4 regions of the Erwinia sp. 2186 genome follow, and region 1 is predicted to be linked to each of the others. Evidence: predicted binding sites of a transcription regulator. Region 1 holds the regulator's gene; each other region holds the start of a gene.
What was found. Region 1 encodes CRP, which controls carbon source genes, mostly activating them, when cyclic AMP is high. Its sites were predicted from a motif close to ATGTGANNNNNNTCACAT; they were not measured.
Positions count from the first base shown of each region.

Region 2: the regulator CRP is predicted to act here: its motif matches at 2,443-2,460, upstream of psiE (phosphate-starvation-inducible protein PsiE).
Region 3: the regulator CRP is predicted to act here: its motif matches at 1,915-1,932, upstream of yrbN (protein YrbN).
Region 4: the regulator CRP is predicted to act here: its motif matches at 2,110-2,127, upstream of ACXKZG_RS15150 (ABC-F family ATPase).

Region 1 is NZ_CM173824.1:423,972-428,186, forward strand. Features, by position in the region: gene ACXKZG_RS01895 (YccS/YhfK family putative transporter) at 1-1,981, opposite strand, end outside; gene crp (cAMP-activated global transcriptional regulator CRP) at 2,040-2,672, opposite strand; gene ACXKZG_RS01905 (OsmC family protein) at 2,980-3,390, shown strand; gene ACXKZG_RS01910 (phosphoribulokinase) at 3,430-4,215, opposite strand, start outside.
Region 2 is NZ_CM173824.1:4,548,140-4,552,354, reverse strand. Features, by position in the region: gene ACXKZG_RS21215 (capsule biosynthesis GfcC D2 domain-containing protein) at 1-274, shown strand, start outside; gene ACXKZG_RS21210 (YjbH domain-containing protein) at 274-2,370, shown strand; gene psiE (phosphate-starvation-inducible protein PsiE) at 2,524-2,922, shown strand; gene ubiC (chorismate lyase) at 3,062-3,589, shown strand; gene ubiA (4-hydroxybenzoate octaprenyltransferase) at 3,591-4,215, shown strand, end outside.
Region 3 is NZ_CM173824.1:586,844-591,058, forward strand. Features, by position in the region: gene pnp (polyribonucleotide nucleotidyltransferase) at 1-824, shown strand, start outside; gene nlpI (lipoprotein NlpI) at 951-1,835, shown strand; gene yrbN (protein YrbN) at 1,945-1,995, shown strand; gene ACXKZG_RS02795 (DEAD/DEAH family ATP-dependent RNA helicase) at 2,012-3,949, shown strand; gene ACXKZG_RS02800 (luciferase-like monooxygenase) at 4,063-4,215, opposite strand, start outside.
Region 4 is NZ_CM173824.1:3,268,928-3,273,142, reverse strand. Features, by position in the region: gene ACXKZG_RS15160 (DHA2 family efflux MFS transporter permease subunit) at 1-435, shown strand, start outside; gene ACXKZG_RS15155 (efflux transporter outer membrane subunit) at 437-1,990, shown strand; gene ACXKZG_RS15150 (ABC-F family ATPase) at 2,156-3,748, shown strand; gene ACXKZG_RS15145 (sensor domain-containing diguanylate cyclase) at 3,818-4,215, opposite strand, start outside.

The DNA.
Region 1 (4,215 bases):
CCAGGATCCGCTTCACATGCCTTTCCAGGATGGTCACCGGCCCCTGATTCAACTCCATCTGCGTATCCAGCACGTTCGCTTCTGAGCTCGGCCCGTCATACTCCAGCCGCTGTTGGCAACGCTGCAACGCAACCTCACAGGCCTGCAGATAACGCTCCGCCAGCGACGAGGTCAGCATGGTGTGTTCCCGCGCCAGCGTGGTCATGGCATTGATATGCTCGACGATAAACTGGCTGTGCGTCACCCACAGTTTCATATCCGCCAGATAGCTGGGATCAAAGCCTGGCTCCTGCATCGACTGATTGAGCGAGTTGAACAGGGCGTTGTGCGCCTGATTAACGCGGATACGCTGATAGGCCAGCTTTACCGGGTCCTGTTCATTCCCCAGCAATAACCGCAGCGCATCCTGATAGGTTTCCAGCGCGTCATGCGCATTCTGCCGCAGCAACCCGCTTTGCCATTGCGGCCACAACCAGATGGTACCGCCGAAGGCAATCAGGCAACCCATCAGCGTATCCAGTAAACGCGGCAGCAGGAAGTCTGCGCCGTTAAGCGAGAGCAGCTGCAACGAATACACGGCGGTGACCGTAAAGCCAATCATCGCAAAGCCGTAGAATTTACGGATAAACAGGTAGCTGATAAGGGTGATGGCTAACATCACCAGCAGCACGATGGATTCGGGTGCCTGCAGGCGCAAGGTCACCGCGGCAATCACCAGCCCGGCCAGCGTGCCCAGCGCACGGTGCTGGATGCGGACGCGGGTTGCGCTGTAACCGTTCTGGCTGACAAACATGACCGTCATCAGGATCCAGTAGGGTTTGGGCAGATTAAAGAACAGCGCCAGCGAACTGGCAAAGGTGAGCATCACCGCGAAGCGGGCGGCGGTGCGCAAGGCGGCCGATTTCAGCGACAAATAGCTTCTGATGGCCGGCAGCAGCGGCAGTCGGCGCTGCCGGTCAGCCATCAAATCGCGCTGATAAAGGGGACGCTGGGTACGCAGCACCCGACCAATGCGGCTGAAGTGGTAATAGCAGAAGGTGCCCACCGGGTTATCCGGATTCTGCCGTGAGATCTTCTCCAGCGCCTGAAGCTGCTTATCCATGGTGAAGCGCTCGGGCAGCTTGTGGTAGAGGATATCGTCGGCCAGTTCACGCAGCCTGGCAGCGATGGTCTGCGCGTTCCAGCGGATCACCGCTTCGGCATGGCTTTGCTCCACCAGCTTTTGTACTTCTTCCGGCTGATGCAGGCTGACGGAGATGTGCTCCTGCAAATCCAGCGCGATTTGAAACGCGCGGGTCAGCCGCTTGTGGTGATTGTTGTTGGTGGCTGACAGCATATGCATCTGCTGATAGCAGGTGGTGATCAGGTCGACCGCTTTTTGCTGGCGCGCCAGCAGCGGAGGCAGGGCTTTCTCCGGATCGGTGAGTTTGGTCAGCAGGGTGTATTTCGCTTCGCAGTAACCCGCCAGCTCGCGATAGAGCAGGCTTAAGGTTTCCCGCAGCGGCTGCTCTTTCCACAGCCAGAACCAGACCCAGTTGAACACGCCGTACCAGATGGTGCCGAGCACGTAGAGCATCGGCGGTTCCCACACCGGCATGCGTCCTGCCAGGCTAAGGGTGAAGATTGCGGCTATCAGCGAGCCGGGCAGCAGGCGGCCATGCAGCGGGCTGATTTCACCGGTGACGCCCAGCAGCATCGCCATCGAAAACAGGATCACGGGCAGGGGAACGTGGTGACCGGCAAGATACTGGATCAGGAAACTGCTGAAGGCGAACAGGCTTCCGCCAACGATCAGGCGTTTGAAAAAGCGCTTATGAGGAGTATCAAGGCCAGCGAGGTTGCAACAGGCAGGGACTAAGGAAAACAGCAACCCTTTTTGCAAGTCGCCCAGTAGCCATCCCATCGCTACCGGTAAACAGAGCACCAGCGTCTGGCGCAATGCGTAGTTGATCTCCGGGTGATAAATCAGTCGACGCCACATCACTCCACACCAAATAAAAAGGCGCAACACCAGGTGTTGCGCCGTGGATCAGAGCCGATTAGCGAGTGCCGTAGACAACGATAGTTTTACCGTGTGCCGAGATCAGGTTCTGATCTTCCAGCATCTTCAAAATGCGTCCCACTGTTTCACGAGAACAGCCAACGATTTGCCCAATTTCCTGGCGGGTGATCTTGATCTGCATCCCATCCGGGTGCGTCATGGCGTCCGGTTGTTTTGCCAGGTTCAGCAAGGTCTGCGCGATGCGACCCGTCACATCGAGGAAAGCTAAATTGCCCACTTTCTCAGAAGTGACCTGCAAGCGATTCGCCATCTGTGCAGACAGGCGCATCAGAATGTCAGGGTTAACCTGGATCAGCTGACGGAATTTTTTGTAAGAGATTTCAGCCACTTCACAGGCTGTCTTCGCGCGTACCCACGCGCTACGCTCCTGACCTTCTTCAAACAGGCCAAGCTCGCCAATAAAGTCGCCCTGATTGAGGTAAGACAGGATCATCTCTTTGCCTTCTTCATCCTTGATAAGCACCGCTACTGAACCTTTGACGATATAGTAGAGGGTTTCTGCCTTTTCACCCTGATGAATCAGCGTGCTCTTGGATGGATACTTATGAATATGGCAATGAGACAGGAACCATTCAAGTGTCGGGTCTGTTTGCGGTTTGCCGAGAACCATTCGCTGTTATCCTCTGTTGTAATCGTGCCTAAATACAGGGGCAGAGTTCCCTGCCAGGCGTTGAAATAGTCAAGCGTTTCCCATCAGGAAATTTATTCGGGCCTCTGTTAAAAGCCTGGCTCGTTATGCGATTCGTTTCGTCGTGCCTGTAGAGTACTGACGAAAATATTACAGCTTTGTTTGTAGCACAGCTTTCAACGAGTGTCTTGTGTTGTCTCGCTTCAGCATAGTGCGAAAATTGCCGCATTGCCGTTTTTCTGCCTAAAGCGTAATCTGGCGATAACTGAATGAATTAGAGGAAATTGTTATGCAGGCTCGAGTCAAGTGGGTTGAAGGGTTAACGTTTTTGGGAGAATCCTCATCCGGGCATCAGGTTCTGATGGACGGAAATGCGGGCGATAAAGCCCCGAGCCCGATGGAGATGGTGTTGATGGCCGCGGGCGGATGCAGCGCAATCGACGTGGTTTCCATTCTGCAGAAGGGCCGCCACGACGTAAAGGATTGCGAAGTGAAGCTCAGCTCCGAACGCCGTGAAGAGGCCCCGCGCCTGTTCACCCACATCAATCTGCACTTTATCGTCACCGGCGTGGCCTTAGGCGATAAAGCGGTGTCGCGTGCCGTCGATCTCTCCGCGGAGAAATATTGCTCGGTGGCACTGATGCTGGGCAAGGGCGTGGAAATCACCCACAGCTATGAAGTGATTGAGTTACCGGCGTAAGTCATCCCATCAAAGCCCTAAGCCCCGTGCCCGCGGGGCTTACTCTATTTTCTTACCCTGGATCAGACGCTTCACCAGCGGCCCCATAATCAGCTCCATCGCCAGCCCCATCTTGCCGCCCGGCACCACCAGCGTATTAATGTGCGAGATAAAGGATCCCTGCAGCATCGACAGCAAATACGGGAAGTCGATATCTTCCAGCGCCTGGAAATGGATCACCACAAAGCTTTCATCCAGCGACGGGATACCGCGCGCCGCGAACGGGTTAGAGGTATCCACCGTCGGCACACGCTGGAAGTTAATGTGCGTGCGGGAGAACTGCGGCGTAATAAAGTTGATGTAATCCTCCATGGATCGCACCACCGAATCCATCACCGCTTCGCGTGAGTGGCCGCGTTCGCTGGTATCGCGCACCAGTTTCTGGATCCACTCCAGGTTCACGATCGGTACCACGCCAACCAGCAAATCAACCTGCTGCGAGACATTGTTCTGCGGCGTCACCACGCCGCCATGCAGCCCTTCATAAAACAGCACGTCGGTCGGTTCCGGCAGGGGTTGCCACGGCGTAAAGGTTCCCGGAACCTGATTCCAGGGGACCGCTTCATCATAGGTGTGCAGATATTTGCGGGATTTGCCGCTGCCTGACCGGCCATATTCCGCGAAGGTCTGTTCGAGCAGGGCGAAGTCATTGGCTTCCGGGCCGAAATAGCTGATATGGCGGCCCATATCGCGCGCTTTACGGATCGCCATATCCATTTCAGGACGGGTATAACGGTGAAAGCTGTCGCCTTCGACTTCGGCGGCATGCAGATTCAGCTGCTGGAA
Region 2 (4,215 bases), 790 kb from region 1:
CAGCGGTAAAACCCCGTGGGCACCGGGCCGCAGCGTGGTGGATTATTTGCAGGATCATGACCGTTTGTCCGGGGGCGAACGTAACTTCGTGGTGCTGATTGCGCCGAATGGCGAAGTGAGTGACGTTCCTGTCGCCTACTGGAATCGCCGCCACGTGGAGCCTGAAGTGGGCAGCATTGTGTACCGTGGCTTTTCCTCATGGACGTTGCCTGGCGACGATGAAGACCTTAACCAGCAGATTGTTTCTGTTCTGACGCACCGGATCCCTGACTGATGAAAAAAACCTATCTTCTCAGCCTGATAGCTGTTTCCGTTGCCTGTGCCTGCCAGGTTCAGGCGGCGACGTATCCCGATCCGGTAGGGCCTTCGCAGTCAGATTTTGGCGGCGTCGGTCTGTTACAGGTTCCCACTGCGCGTATGGCGAAAGACGGCGAATTCAGCCTGAACTACCGCTATAACGATCAGTACCGTTTCTACTCCTCCTCGGTGCAGCTGTTCCCGTGGCTGGAAGCGACCATCCGCTATACCGACGTGAAAACGCGCGAGTACAGTGCGGTTGAGAGCTTCAGTGGCACCCAGACCTACAAAGACAAAGCCTTCGATTTGAAAGCCCGTCTCTGGCAGGAAGGCTACTGGCTGCCCGAAGTCTCGGTCGGGGCGCGTGACCTTGGCGGTACCGGCCTGTTCGACAGTGAATACCTGGTCGGCACCAAGGCCTGGGGGCCGTTTGATTTCACCCTCGGACTGGGCTTCGGCTACCTCGGCAACAGCGGCACGGTGAAGAACCCGTTCTGTGAAGCCGACAGCAGCTATTGCTATCGCTCTGGCAGCAACGGCACCGCCGGTTCGGTTAACGGCAAAGACATGTTCAAAGGCCCGGCCGCGTTCTTTGGTGGGGTGGAATACCAGACGCCATGGCAGCCGCTGCGCCTGAAAGCAGAATACGAAGGGAATGATTACCAGGACGACTTTGCCGGCAAGATTGAGCAGAAAAGCAAAGTTAACGTCGGCGCCATTTACCGTATTACCGACTGGGCGGATGTGAACGTCAGCTATGAGCGCGGCAATACCTTTATGGCCGGCTTTACGCTGCGTACCAACTTCAACGATCTGCACACCGCCTCGATCGATTCGGCGAAACCGGCCTATCAGCCGCGTCCGCAGGGCGAATTCCTTGAGCAGACCACCGTTGCTGGCCAGCTGACCGACCTGAAATACAATGCCGGTCTGGATGCGCCAAACATTCAGGTACAGGGCAATACCATGTATGCCTCTGGTCAGCAGAGCAAGTACCGCAATACCCAGGAAGGCGTCGATCGTGCCAACGTGATCCTGATGAATAACCTGCCAGCCAATATTGATACGCTGAAAGTGACCGAAAACCGCAGCCGTATGCCGCAGGTGACCACGGAAACTAATGTCGCCAGCCTGCGTCAGCAGCTTGAAGGCTATCCGCTGGGCAAAGAGCAGCCGCTGGATCAGAAACGCGTGGAGCCGGTCGATCCGGGTCATACCGAGCAGGGTTATTACATCGATGCCGATGACTTTAACTACAGCCTGGCACCGGTACTGAATCAGTCTGTGGGTGGACCGGAAAGCTTCTACCTGTATCAGGTTGGCGTGATGGCGAACGCTAACTACTGGCTGACGAAGCACCTGTTGATTGATGGCAGCGTGTTCGGCAACCTGGCGAATAACTACGACAAGTTCAACTATAACGGTGCGCCGAGCGATTCCTCATTGCCGCGCGTGCGTACCCATATTCGCGACTATGTTGAAAACAACGTCTACGTTAACAACCTGCAAGCGAACTACATGCATGCGCTGGGCAATGGTTTCTACGGCCAGGTTTACGGCGGTTATCTGGAAACCATGTACGGCGGTGTGGGTGGCGAAGTGCTGTACCGTCCGCTGGACTCTGACTGGGCGTTTGGTGTTGATGCCAACTACGTGAAGCAGCGTGACTGGGACAACATGATGCAGTTTACCGACTACAACGCGAAGGTCGGGAACCTGACGGCTTACTGGCGTCCGTCGTTCTTCAACAACCAGGTGTTGGTGAAGGCGAGCGTAGGTCAGTATCTGGCAGAAGATAAAGGGGCGACGATTGATGTCTCCCGCCAGTTCGACAGCGGCGTGATCGTTGGCGCTTATGCCACCAAAACCAACGTGTCGGCCGAAGAGTATGGCGAAGGCGACTTCACCAAAGGCTTCTATATCTCGATTCCGATGGATCTGTTCACCGCCTCACCAACGCGTGGCCGTGCACAGGTTAACTGGACGCCGCTGACGCGTGATGGCGGTCAGATGCTGGGCCGTAAGTACCAGCTGTATGATATGACCACCGACCGCGATATCGATTTCCGCTAAAAATAGCCGCGACACCGCCTCCGCCTGTGGACAGCGGTGTCGCCCGCTTATCTCTCCGGCATCAAGCAAAACTTGTGAACCCGCTCACACTAAAGCATATTGTCACTGTCAGGATTATCCTGACGGATAACAGTGACTTTTGAGGGTTTTTGCATGATTACCGCGACGCGTATTGCCTGGTTGTTACAGATGGTGCTGAATATAGGGCTGATCGTCCTGGCCGCTATTCTGGCGATCTTTCTTGGCAAGGAGACCTTCCATCTGGCCAACGTGTTGCTGAACACCGGCGAACAGACGTCTTCTTATCTGTTGATCGATGGCATAGTGATTTACTTCCTTTACTTCGAGTTTATTGCCTTAATAGTCAAATACTTCCAGTCGGGTTATCACTTCCCGCTGCGCTATTTTGTCTATATCGGTATCACGGCGATCATCCGGTTGATCATTGTCGATCACAAAAACCCGGTGGATACGCTGGCCTACTCCATTGCCATTCTGATCCTGGTGGTCACGCTGTGGCTGGCAAACAGTAACCGGCTGAAACGCGAATAACATGTCGGCGCGCCGTCCCAGGCGCGCCAACCTCTTACTTTACCGACCTGAAATCCGCACTATTTCCTCCAGCAATCTGTGTTCTCTCCCAGCCTCTGCGTTACACTGTGGCACCAAAATTTTTGCCCGGAGAAGCCGAATGGCTGATAACGCGCTGGTGCAATTGCGCGCCCTCGACTGGCTGCCAGCCTCATCACCCTTGCTTTCAGCCCCGCTGCTGGACTGGTTGATGGAAGAAGACTCCATGACCCAACGTTTTGAGCGCCACTGTCAGCAAGTGACGGTAAAAGTGGTGCAGGAAGGTTTTATTACCGCAGAAGAGGTCGGTGAAGACGTGGCGTTGCTGCCGCATGAGTCCCGCTACTGGCTGCGTGAAATTCTGCTGTGCGGCGATGGCGAACCCTGGCTTGCCGGGCGGACAATCGTACCGGAATCCACCCTGAACGGGCCTGAGCAGATGTTGCAGCAGCTTGGCACGCGCCCGCTGGGCCGTTACCTGTTTGCCTCTTCCACGCTGACGCGGGATTTTATCGAGCCGGGCAAGAGCGGCGATTTGTGGGGACGTCGCTCTTTGCTGCGCCTTTCCGGCAAGCCGTTATTGCTGACCGAGCTATTTTTACCGCCTGCGCCGCTGTATGCCTCGCTAACCGGTACCGGAGATGAGTAACGTGGAGAGAAGTCTGCCAATGAGTAAATTCCGGGCCTACAGCCGCCTGATGCGTATTGATAAGCCGATTGGTTCGCTGCTGCTGATGTGGCCGACCTTCTGGGCGCTGTGGCTGGCGGGAATGCAGATCCCGCCGTTGAATATCCTGATCGTCTTTGTGCTGGGGGTCTTTTTCATGCGTGCCGCGGGCTGCGTGGTCAACGACTTTGCCGACCGTAAGATCGATGGTCATGTAAAGCGCACCCAGTCGCGGCCATTGCCGAGCGGCGCGGTAACCTCAAAAGAGGCCAAGCTGCTGTTTGCCGGACTGGTGCTGGTGTCGTTCTGTCTGGTTCTGACCATGAACGCGATGACCATCTGGCTGTCGTTTGGTGGGCTGGCGCTGGCGTGGGTCTATCCCTTTATGAAGCGCTACACCCATCTGCCGCAGGTGGTGCTGGGCGCGGCGTTTGGCTGGGCTATCCCGATGGGTTGGGCGGCGGTCAGTGAAACCGTGCCGCTGACCTGCTGGCTGCTGTTCGCCGCGAATATCTGCTGGACGGTGGCTTATGACACGCTGTATGCGATGGTCGATCGCGATGATGACCTGAAGATTGGCGTCAAATCCACCGCCATTCTGTTTGGTC
Region 3 (4,215 bases), 160 kb from region 1:
CTTCCGTCTGTGGTGCTTCACTGGCACTGATGGACGCAGGCGTACCAATCAAAGCAGCCGTAGCCGGTATTGCGATGGGTCTGGTAAAAGAAGGCGAGAACTTTGTGGTTCTGTCTGACATCCTGGGTGACGAAGATCATCTGGGCGACATGGACTTCAAAGTAGCCGGTAGCCGTGAAGGTATCACCGCGCTGCAGATGGACATCAAAATTGAAGGTATCACCCGCGAAATCATGCAGGTGGCTCTGAACCAGGCTAAGGGTGCGCGTCTGCACATTCTGGGCGTGATGGAACAGGCTATCAGCACGCCGCGTGGCGACATCTCTCAGTTCGCACCACGTATTCACACGATTAAAATCAGCCCGGACAAGATCAAAGACGTGATCGGTAAAGGCGGTTCTGTGATTCGTGCGCTGACCGAAGAAACCGGCACCACCATCGAAATCGAAGATGATGGCACGGTGAAAATCGCAGCGACCGACGGTGAGAAAGCGAAATATGCTATCCGTCGTATCGAAGAGATCACTGCAGAAATCGAAGTGGGCCGTATCTACAACGGTAAGGTTACCCGCATCGTTGACTTCGGTGCCTTCGTTGCTATCGGTGGTGGCAAAGAAGGTCTGGTTCACATCTCTCAGATCGCTGATAAGCGTGTAGAGAAAGTGACCGACTATCTGCAGATGGGCCAGGAAGTGCCGGTGAAAGTTCTGGAAGTTGATCGCCAGGGCCGCGTACGTCTGAGCATCAAAGAAGCGACTGAGCAGGCTGCAGAGCCTGAAGCAGCCGTGACTCCAGCAGCTCCTGAAGCTCCTGAAGCAGAATAAAGTCAGACCCTTAAGCTCTCCCTGCGAACAGGGAGAGCGGTATCATCGCGAGGACAGGACGACACCTTGTGCACGGCAGGCGGATGAAAGGATATTCATCCCATTGTTTGTCTTTGGGAGTGGGAAATGAAGCCTTTTTTACGCTGGTGTTTCGTTGCGACAGCTTTAACGCTGGCAGGATGCAGCAACTCGGATTGGCGTAAGAACGAGGTTCTGGCTGTTCCGCTGCAGCCTACGCTGCAACAGGAAGTGATTCTGGCACGTATGGAACAAATTCTTGCCAGTCGATCCCTTAGCGATGATGAACGCGCACAGCTGTTATATGAGCGCGGAGTGTTGTATGATAGTTTAGGTTTGAGAGCACTGGCGCGAAATGATTTTTCATTAGCGTTATCTGTCAGACCTGATATGCCTGAAGTATTCAATTACTTAGGCATATACTTAACGCAGGCAGGAAATTTTGATGCTGCCTATGAAGCGTTCGATTCTGTACTTGAGCTTGATCCAACTTACAATTATGCGCATTTAAACCGCGGTATCGCCTTATACTACGGCGGAAGGTATAAATTAGCGCAAGATGATCTGCTGGCGTTTTATCAAGACGATCCTAACGATCCTTTCCGCAGCTTGTGGCTCTATCTCGATGAAAGAGAGATGGACGCAGACAAGGCTAAAGTAGCGCTTCAACAGCGTTACGACAAAGCGGTCAGAGACCAATGGGGATGGAAAATTGTCGAGTTCTACCTGGGAAATATCAGTGAAAGTACACTGATGGACAGTCTCAAGGCAGACGCAACGGATAACACCTCGCTCGCTGAACATCTCAGTGAAACCAACTTCTATTTAGGTAAACATTACCTAAGTCTGGGGGAGAAGGACGACGCAGAAGCGTTGTTCAAGCTGACGGTCGCAAACAACGTTCACAACTTCGTTGAGCACCGATATGCATTGTTGGAGCTGGCCCTACTCGGCCAGACACAAGACGATTTATCAGAATCTGACCAGCAATAGCTGACGAACTACTATCGCCCTTTTTTCGAAATGTCATCATCTTAGCGGATGAGGGCTTTCTTGTTCGTCGAAACCACTAATTTGAGCCGGTTCACACTTTTTGATGAAAATGACTGAATGTTTTCACGACGAGTTATGTAGACTGGCCGCCGCAATCTAAGAGGCACGTGTACTACATGACTGATATTGAAACCACTTTTGCTGACCTTGGCCTGAACGCCGAACTCCTTGAATCTCTGAACGGTATGGGCTACGTGAAGCCTTCTCCAATCCAGGCTGAGTGTATTCCTCACCTGTTGGCAGGCCGTGATGTTCTGGGTATGGCACAGACCGGTAGCGGAAAAACTGCAGCGTTCTCGCTGCCACTGCTAAACAACATTGATAGCTCCCTGAAAGCACCTCAGATCCTGGTGCTGGCACCAACGCGTGAGTTGGCGGTTCAGGTGGGTGAAGCGATTACCGACTTCTCCAAACACATGAAAGGTCTGAACGTGGTTGCCCTTTACGGCGGCCAGCGTTATGACGTTCAGCTGCGCGCTTTGCGCCAGGGTCCACAAGTTGTTGTGGGTACGCCTGGTCGCCTGCTGGATCACCTGAAGCGGGGCACGTTAGATCTGTCTAACCTGCGCGGCCTGGTGCTGGACGAAGCCGATGAAATGCTGCGTATGGGCTTCATCGAAGACGTTGAAACTATCATGGCTCAGATCCCAGACAATCATCAGACTGCTCTGTTCTCTGCAACCATGCCAGAAGCGATTCGTCGTATTACTAAACGCTTTATGAAAGATCCGCAGGAAGTGCGCATCCAGTCAAGCATGACCACTCGCCCTGATATTTCTCAGAGCTACTGGACGGCTTTCGGTCGTAAGACTGATGCACTGACTCGCTTCCTGGAAGCTGAAGATTTTGATGCTGCTATCATCTTCGTGCGTACTAAAAACGCGACGCTGGAAGTTGCTGAAGCGCTGGAGCGTAGCGGTTACAACAGTGCTGCCCTGAACGGTGACATGAACCAGGCCCTGCGTGAGCAGACTCTGGAACGCCTGAAAGATGGTCGTCTGGACATCCTGATTGCGACCGACGTTGCGGCCCGTGGCCTGGACGTTGAGCGTATCAGCCTGGTGGTAAACTTCGACATCCCTATGGATGCAGAATCTTACGTTCACCGTATCGGCCGTACCGGTCGTGCGGGTCGTGCTGGCCGTGCGCTGCTGTTCGTTGAGAACCGTGAGCGTCGTCTGCTGCGTAACATTGAACGCACCATGAAGCTGACCATTCCAGAAGTTGAACTGCCTAACGCAGAACTGCTGGGTGAGCGTCGTCTGGCTAAGTTCGCCGCTAAAGTTCAGCAGCAGCTGGAAAGCAGCGATCTGGAACAGTACCGCGCACTGCTGAGCAAAATGCAGCCTGCAGAAGATGAGCTGGATATCGAAACGCTGGCTGCTGCTCTGCTGAAAATGGCTCAGGGTGAACGTCCTCTGATCGTTCCTGCCGATGCACCTCAGCGTCCTCGTCGTGAGTTCAAAGAGCGTGACGATCGTCGTGGTGACCGTCCAGAGCGTGGTCCTCGTGAAAAAAGTGAAGGTGGCGAGCGTCCAGCCCGTCGCGAACGTCGTGACGTTGGCGATATGGAAGTTTACCGCATTGAAGTTGGCCGCGATGACGGCGTTGAAGTTCGTCACATCGTTGGTGCTATCGCTAACGAAGGCGACATCAGCAGCCGTTACATCGGTAACATCAAACTGTTTGGTACTCACTCAACTATCGAGCTGCCGAAAGGCATGCCGGGTGACATCCTGCAGCACTTCACTCGTACGCGTATTCTGAACAAACCAATGAATATGCAGCTGATTGGCGATGCAGTGCCACACAGCAAAGAGCGTACTGGTGGCGGTGAGCGTCGTGGTCCAGCTCCAGCCCGTGGCGGCTTCGGCGCTGGCAACCGTGAAGGCGGTCGTAGCGATCGTCCTGAAGGTGGTCGTCGCTTCAGCAATGACCGTAACGGTCCAGCTGCTGGTGGAGAGCGTCGTGGCGGCGGTTTCAGCCGTGACGGTGGCAACCGCGGTCCTCGTACCGAAGGTGGCAACGCACCTACTCGTCGTCGTGATGCATAATCACTGACTGACCAATAAAAAAACCAGCCTTCGGGCTGGTTTTTTTTTGCCTGCAATTCGCGGACGCTGCATCAGCGATAAGGGCAGCGAAATCCTGCCCTGCAGCGTGCGGATTACAGCGTGTTATGCGCTTCCATAGCCAGTTCAAACGAGCGCAAACGCGCCTGCTGATTGTGTATCTGACCATTCACCATGATTTCGTCAGCCTGCGTTTCACGGATCAGTGAAGCCAGTCCCTGACGGACTTTATCCAGATCGCCGACAAT
Region 4 (4,215 bases), 2.1 Mb from region 1:
CTGGGATTCCTGTTTGTGCCGCTGACCACCATCGCCTTTGTCACGATCCCGCAACGGCTTAACGCGGACGCCTCCGCGTTGTTTACCATGTGTCGAAACGTCGCGGGCTCTATCGGCATTTCGCTGTCAACGGCGATGATCACCGAACGCGCGCAGGTGCGCAGCGCCAATATGGTGCATAACATGTCGCCGCTGAATGAGCCGTTCAATCTGACCGTCGAGCGCTGGGCGCAGGGCGTCCGGGATTTCACCACGGCGGTGGGCGATCCGGTCACCATTGCCACCGGACAGTTGTATAAAGAGATGATTGCTCAGGCGCGTATTCTGGCCTATGTCGACGTCTTTATGGGCCTCAGCCTTGTCGCCCTGATCCTCATTCCATTTTGTTTACTACTTTCGCCGATTAAGAGCGAGGGCAGTGCTGGAGCACACTGACATGAACGTTTATCTTCCTTTTTTGCGTTCGCGGCTTAGCGCGGTGGTGGCCACGCTGGCCCTGTCTGCCTGCTCGGTCGGGCCTGATTATCAGGCGCCGAAGCCGTCAACGCCTGCGGCCTTTAACAGCATCAAAAACGACAGCGGCTCCAATCCCCAGGCCAGCGCCACCAACGCCAACTGGTGGAAATCGTTTAACGATCCGCAACTTGACAGCCTGATCGACCGGGCCATTGCCGGCAATCTGAGCCTGCAGCAGGCGGTACTGCGTATTGCCGGTGCGCGTCAGCAGCTGAATCAGGCGCGCGGTGCGTGGTATCCTTCGGTCAATGCAAACGCCTCGGCGAAACGCGAACAGCTGGGCCTGAAGGGCGAGCTGGAGTCCAATGGCGTCTACGATCAGGCCGATAATGTTGATCCGCAGGTCAGCTCGGCGCTGAACGGCCTGACCAAGCCGGTGGCGCTCTACCAGGGCAGTTTTGATGCCTCCTGGGAGCTGGATCTGTGGGGCAAAGTCCGGCGTCAGGTCGAAATGGCCGATGCTCAGCAGCAGGAGTCGGTCGAAAGCCGCAACGATGCGCTGGTGTCGCTGGAAGCCGAAGTGGCGAGAACCTATTTGCAGCTGCGTGGCGCGCAGTCCGTCAGCCAGACCTTGCAAACGCAGATCGATGTTGCTCAGCAGACGTTTGAGCTGACGCAAAGCCAGCAGCGTAATGGCCTGGCGCCGCAAATGGACGTGGAAAATGCACGCGCGCAGTTGAATTCGCTGCGAGCCCAGCTGCCGCAATACGAGTCGCAGGTCCATCAGGCCCTGAACGGTCTGGCGGTGCTGATCGGTAAGCCGCCGGGCGCCCTCGACGCAGAGCTGATCGCCAGTAAACCTTTACCGCCGCTGCCGAAAGTGGTGCCGGTCGGTTTGCCGTCGACGCTGGCCAGAAGGCGACCTGACGTGCGTCAGGCGGAAGCGAAGCTGCATGCCGCCACCGCCAATATCGGCGTCTCGGTGGCGCAGCTGTTCCCGGATTTGTCACTGACCGGGCAGTTTGGCATGCGTAACTCGGATATCAGCTATCTGGATAACTGGAGCAGCAATTTCTACAGCTTCGGGCCATCGGTATCGATTCCGATTTTCCAGGGCGGCAGATTAATTTCCAGCGTCAAGCTGGCCCGAGCAGATCAGGCCAGTGCCGCGTTAGGTTACCGTCAGACGGTGCTGACGGCACTTCAGGACGTGGAGAATGCGCTGGTCAGCTACCGTACCGATCAGCAGCAGGTGGACGGGCTGGATCAAACCGTCGAGGCAATGCAGAACGCCTTCGACCTGGCCAGCGACAGCTACAAACAGGGGCTTTCAACCTTTATTGACGCGTTGGATGCGCAGCGTCAGCTGGCGCAGGCCAAGCAGCAGGCCGCCCAGGCCCGCGTGCAGAGCAGCCTGGATCTGGTTGCGTTGTATAAGGCGCTCGGCGGCGGCTGGGAGCTTTATCAGAACGTGAAGATGCCGGACTATTCAGTATTCGGCCCGGCGGAGAGTGCCGACAAGCCGATTAATTAACCTTCATGTCCGAACGCTGAAGTTTACAAGCGTGTTCATGGCGAGCTGAAAGCCAGTAAACTGAACTAAAGACAGTGGAAAGGGTGGCGGTGTATTCGCCGCCCCTTTTTTTTGGCATAATGCGCGCTGGTTCACATACTCACATCGCAAACGAAAGGCAATCCTGTGCTAGTTTCCAGCAACGTCACCATGCAGTTTGGCAGTAAGCCGCTGTTCGAAAACATCTCTGTCAAATTTGGCGGCGGCAACCGCTATGGCCTGATCGGTGCCAACGGTAGCGGCAAGTCCACCTTTATGAAAATCCTCGGTGGGGATTTGGTTCCTTCTGCCGGCAACGTATCGCTCGATCCTAACGAACGCATCGGTAAGCTGCGCCAGGATCAGTTCGCCTTCGAAGAGTTTTCCGTGCTGGATACGGTGATCATGGGCCACGGCGAGCTGTGGGCAGTGAAAGAAGAGCGCGACCGCATTTATGCGTTGCCAGAAATGACCGAAGAAGACGGCTATAAAGTGGCCGATCTGGAAGTCAAATATGGCGAAATGGACGGTTACACCGCAGAAGCCCGCGCTGGCGAACTGCTGTTAGGCGTGGGGATTCCGCTGGAGCAGCATTACGGCCCAATGAGCGAAGTGGCACCCGGCTGGAAGCTGCGTGTGTTGCTGGCGCAGGCCCTGTTCTCCAACCCGGAAATCCTGCTGCTCGACGAACCGACGAACAACCTGGACATCGATACCATTCGCTGGCTGGAGCAGGTGCTGAACGAACGTAACAGTACCATGATCATCATTTCGCACGACCGTCACTTCCTGAACATGGTCTGCACCCATATGGCCGATCTGGACTACGGCGAGCTGCGCGTTTATCCGGGCAACTATGATGAATACATGACCGCGGCAACGCAGTCACGTGAGCGTCTGCTGTCTGAGAACGCCAAGAAGAAAGCGCAGATCAACGAACTGCAGTCTTTCGTCAGCCGCTTCAGCGCCAACGCCTCGAAGTCCCGTCAGGCGACCTCCCGTGCCAAGCAGATCGACAAGATCAAACTGGATGAAGTGAAAGCCTCCAGCCGTCAGAACCCGTTCATTCGTTTTGATCAGGACAAGAAGCTGTTCCGTAATGCGTTGCAGCTTGAGTCACTGACCAAGGGATTCGATCAGGGTCCGCTGTTCAAGAACGTTAACCTGCTGCTGGAAGTCGGCGAGAAGCTGGCCATTCTGGGCCCGAACGGTATCGGTAAAACCACGCTGCTGAAAACGCTGGTCGGTGAATTGCAGCCGGATAACGGTGAAGTGAAATGGTCTGAGAATGCCCGTATCGGCTATTACGCGCAGGATCATGCTCACGACTTCGCCAACGATCTGAACGTGTTCGACTGGATGAGCCAGTGGAAGCAGGAAAGCGATGACGAGCAGGCTGTGCGTGGCATCCTCGGTCGTCTGCTGTTCAGCCAGGACGACATTAAAAAGCCCGCTAAAGTGCTGTCCGGTGGTGAGAAAGGCCGCATGCTGTTTGGTAAGCTGATGATGGAAAAACCAAACGTGCTGATCATGGATGAACCGACCAACCACCTGGATATGGAATCCATCGAAGCGATCAACATGGCGCTGGAGATGTATGAAGGCACGCTGGTGTTCGTTTCCCATGACCGTGAATTCGTCAGCTCGCTGGCAACCCGCGTGATCGAAATGACGCCGGGCAAATTCAACGACTTCACCGGTAACTACGAAGACTATCTGCGCAGTCAGGGCATCAACTGATTTTGACTCAGAACTGACAGAACGCAATAAGGGGACCTTCGGGTCCCTTTTTTATTGGGTTGCGCGCAGTTATCCCATCTCAACCCGGTTTTTACCGGACATTTTCGCCTGGTACAGCGCCTTATCGGCCTGACCAATCAACGCATGGCGCGAGTTATCCGGCAGGCCACCCTGCATTACGTGGACGCCAATGCTGATGGTGACGATTTTAGCCGCGTGATGGCTATTCTGATGGGGGATGGCCATGGCCGCCACCGATTCAAGGGCTGAGCTGGCAAAGCGCAGGGCGCCTTCACCCTCGCAGTCTGGCAGGATCACCGCAAACTCTTCGCCGCCGTAACGGGCGATCATATCGTCCGACCGGTGTGACACCTGCAGCAGCGCATCACCGACGCGTTTCAGGCAGTCATCGCCGGACAGATGCCCATAGGTGTCGTTAAAGTTCTTAAAGGAGTCGACATCAATCA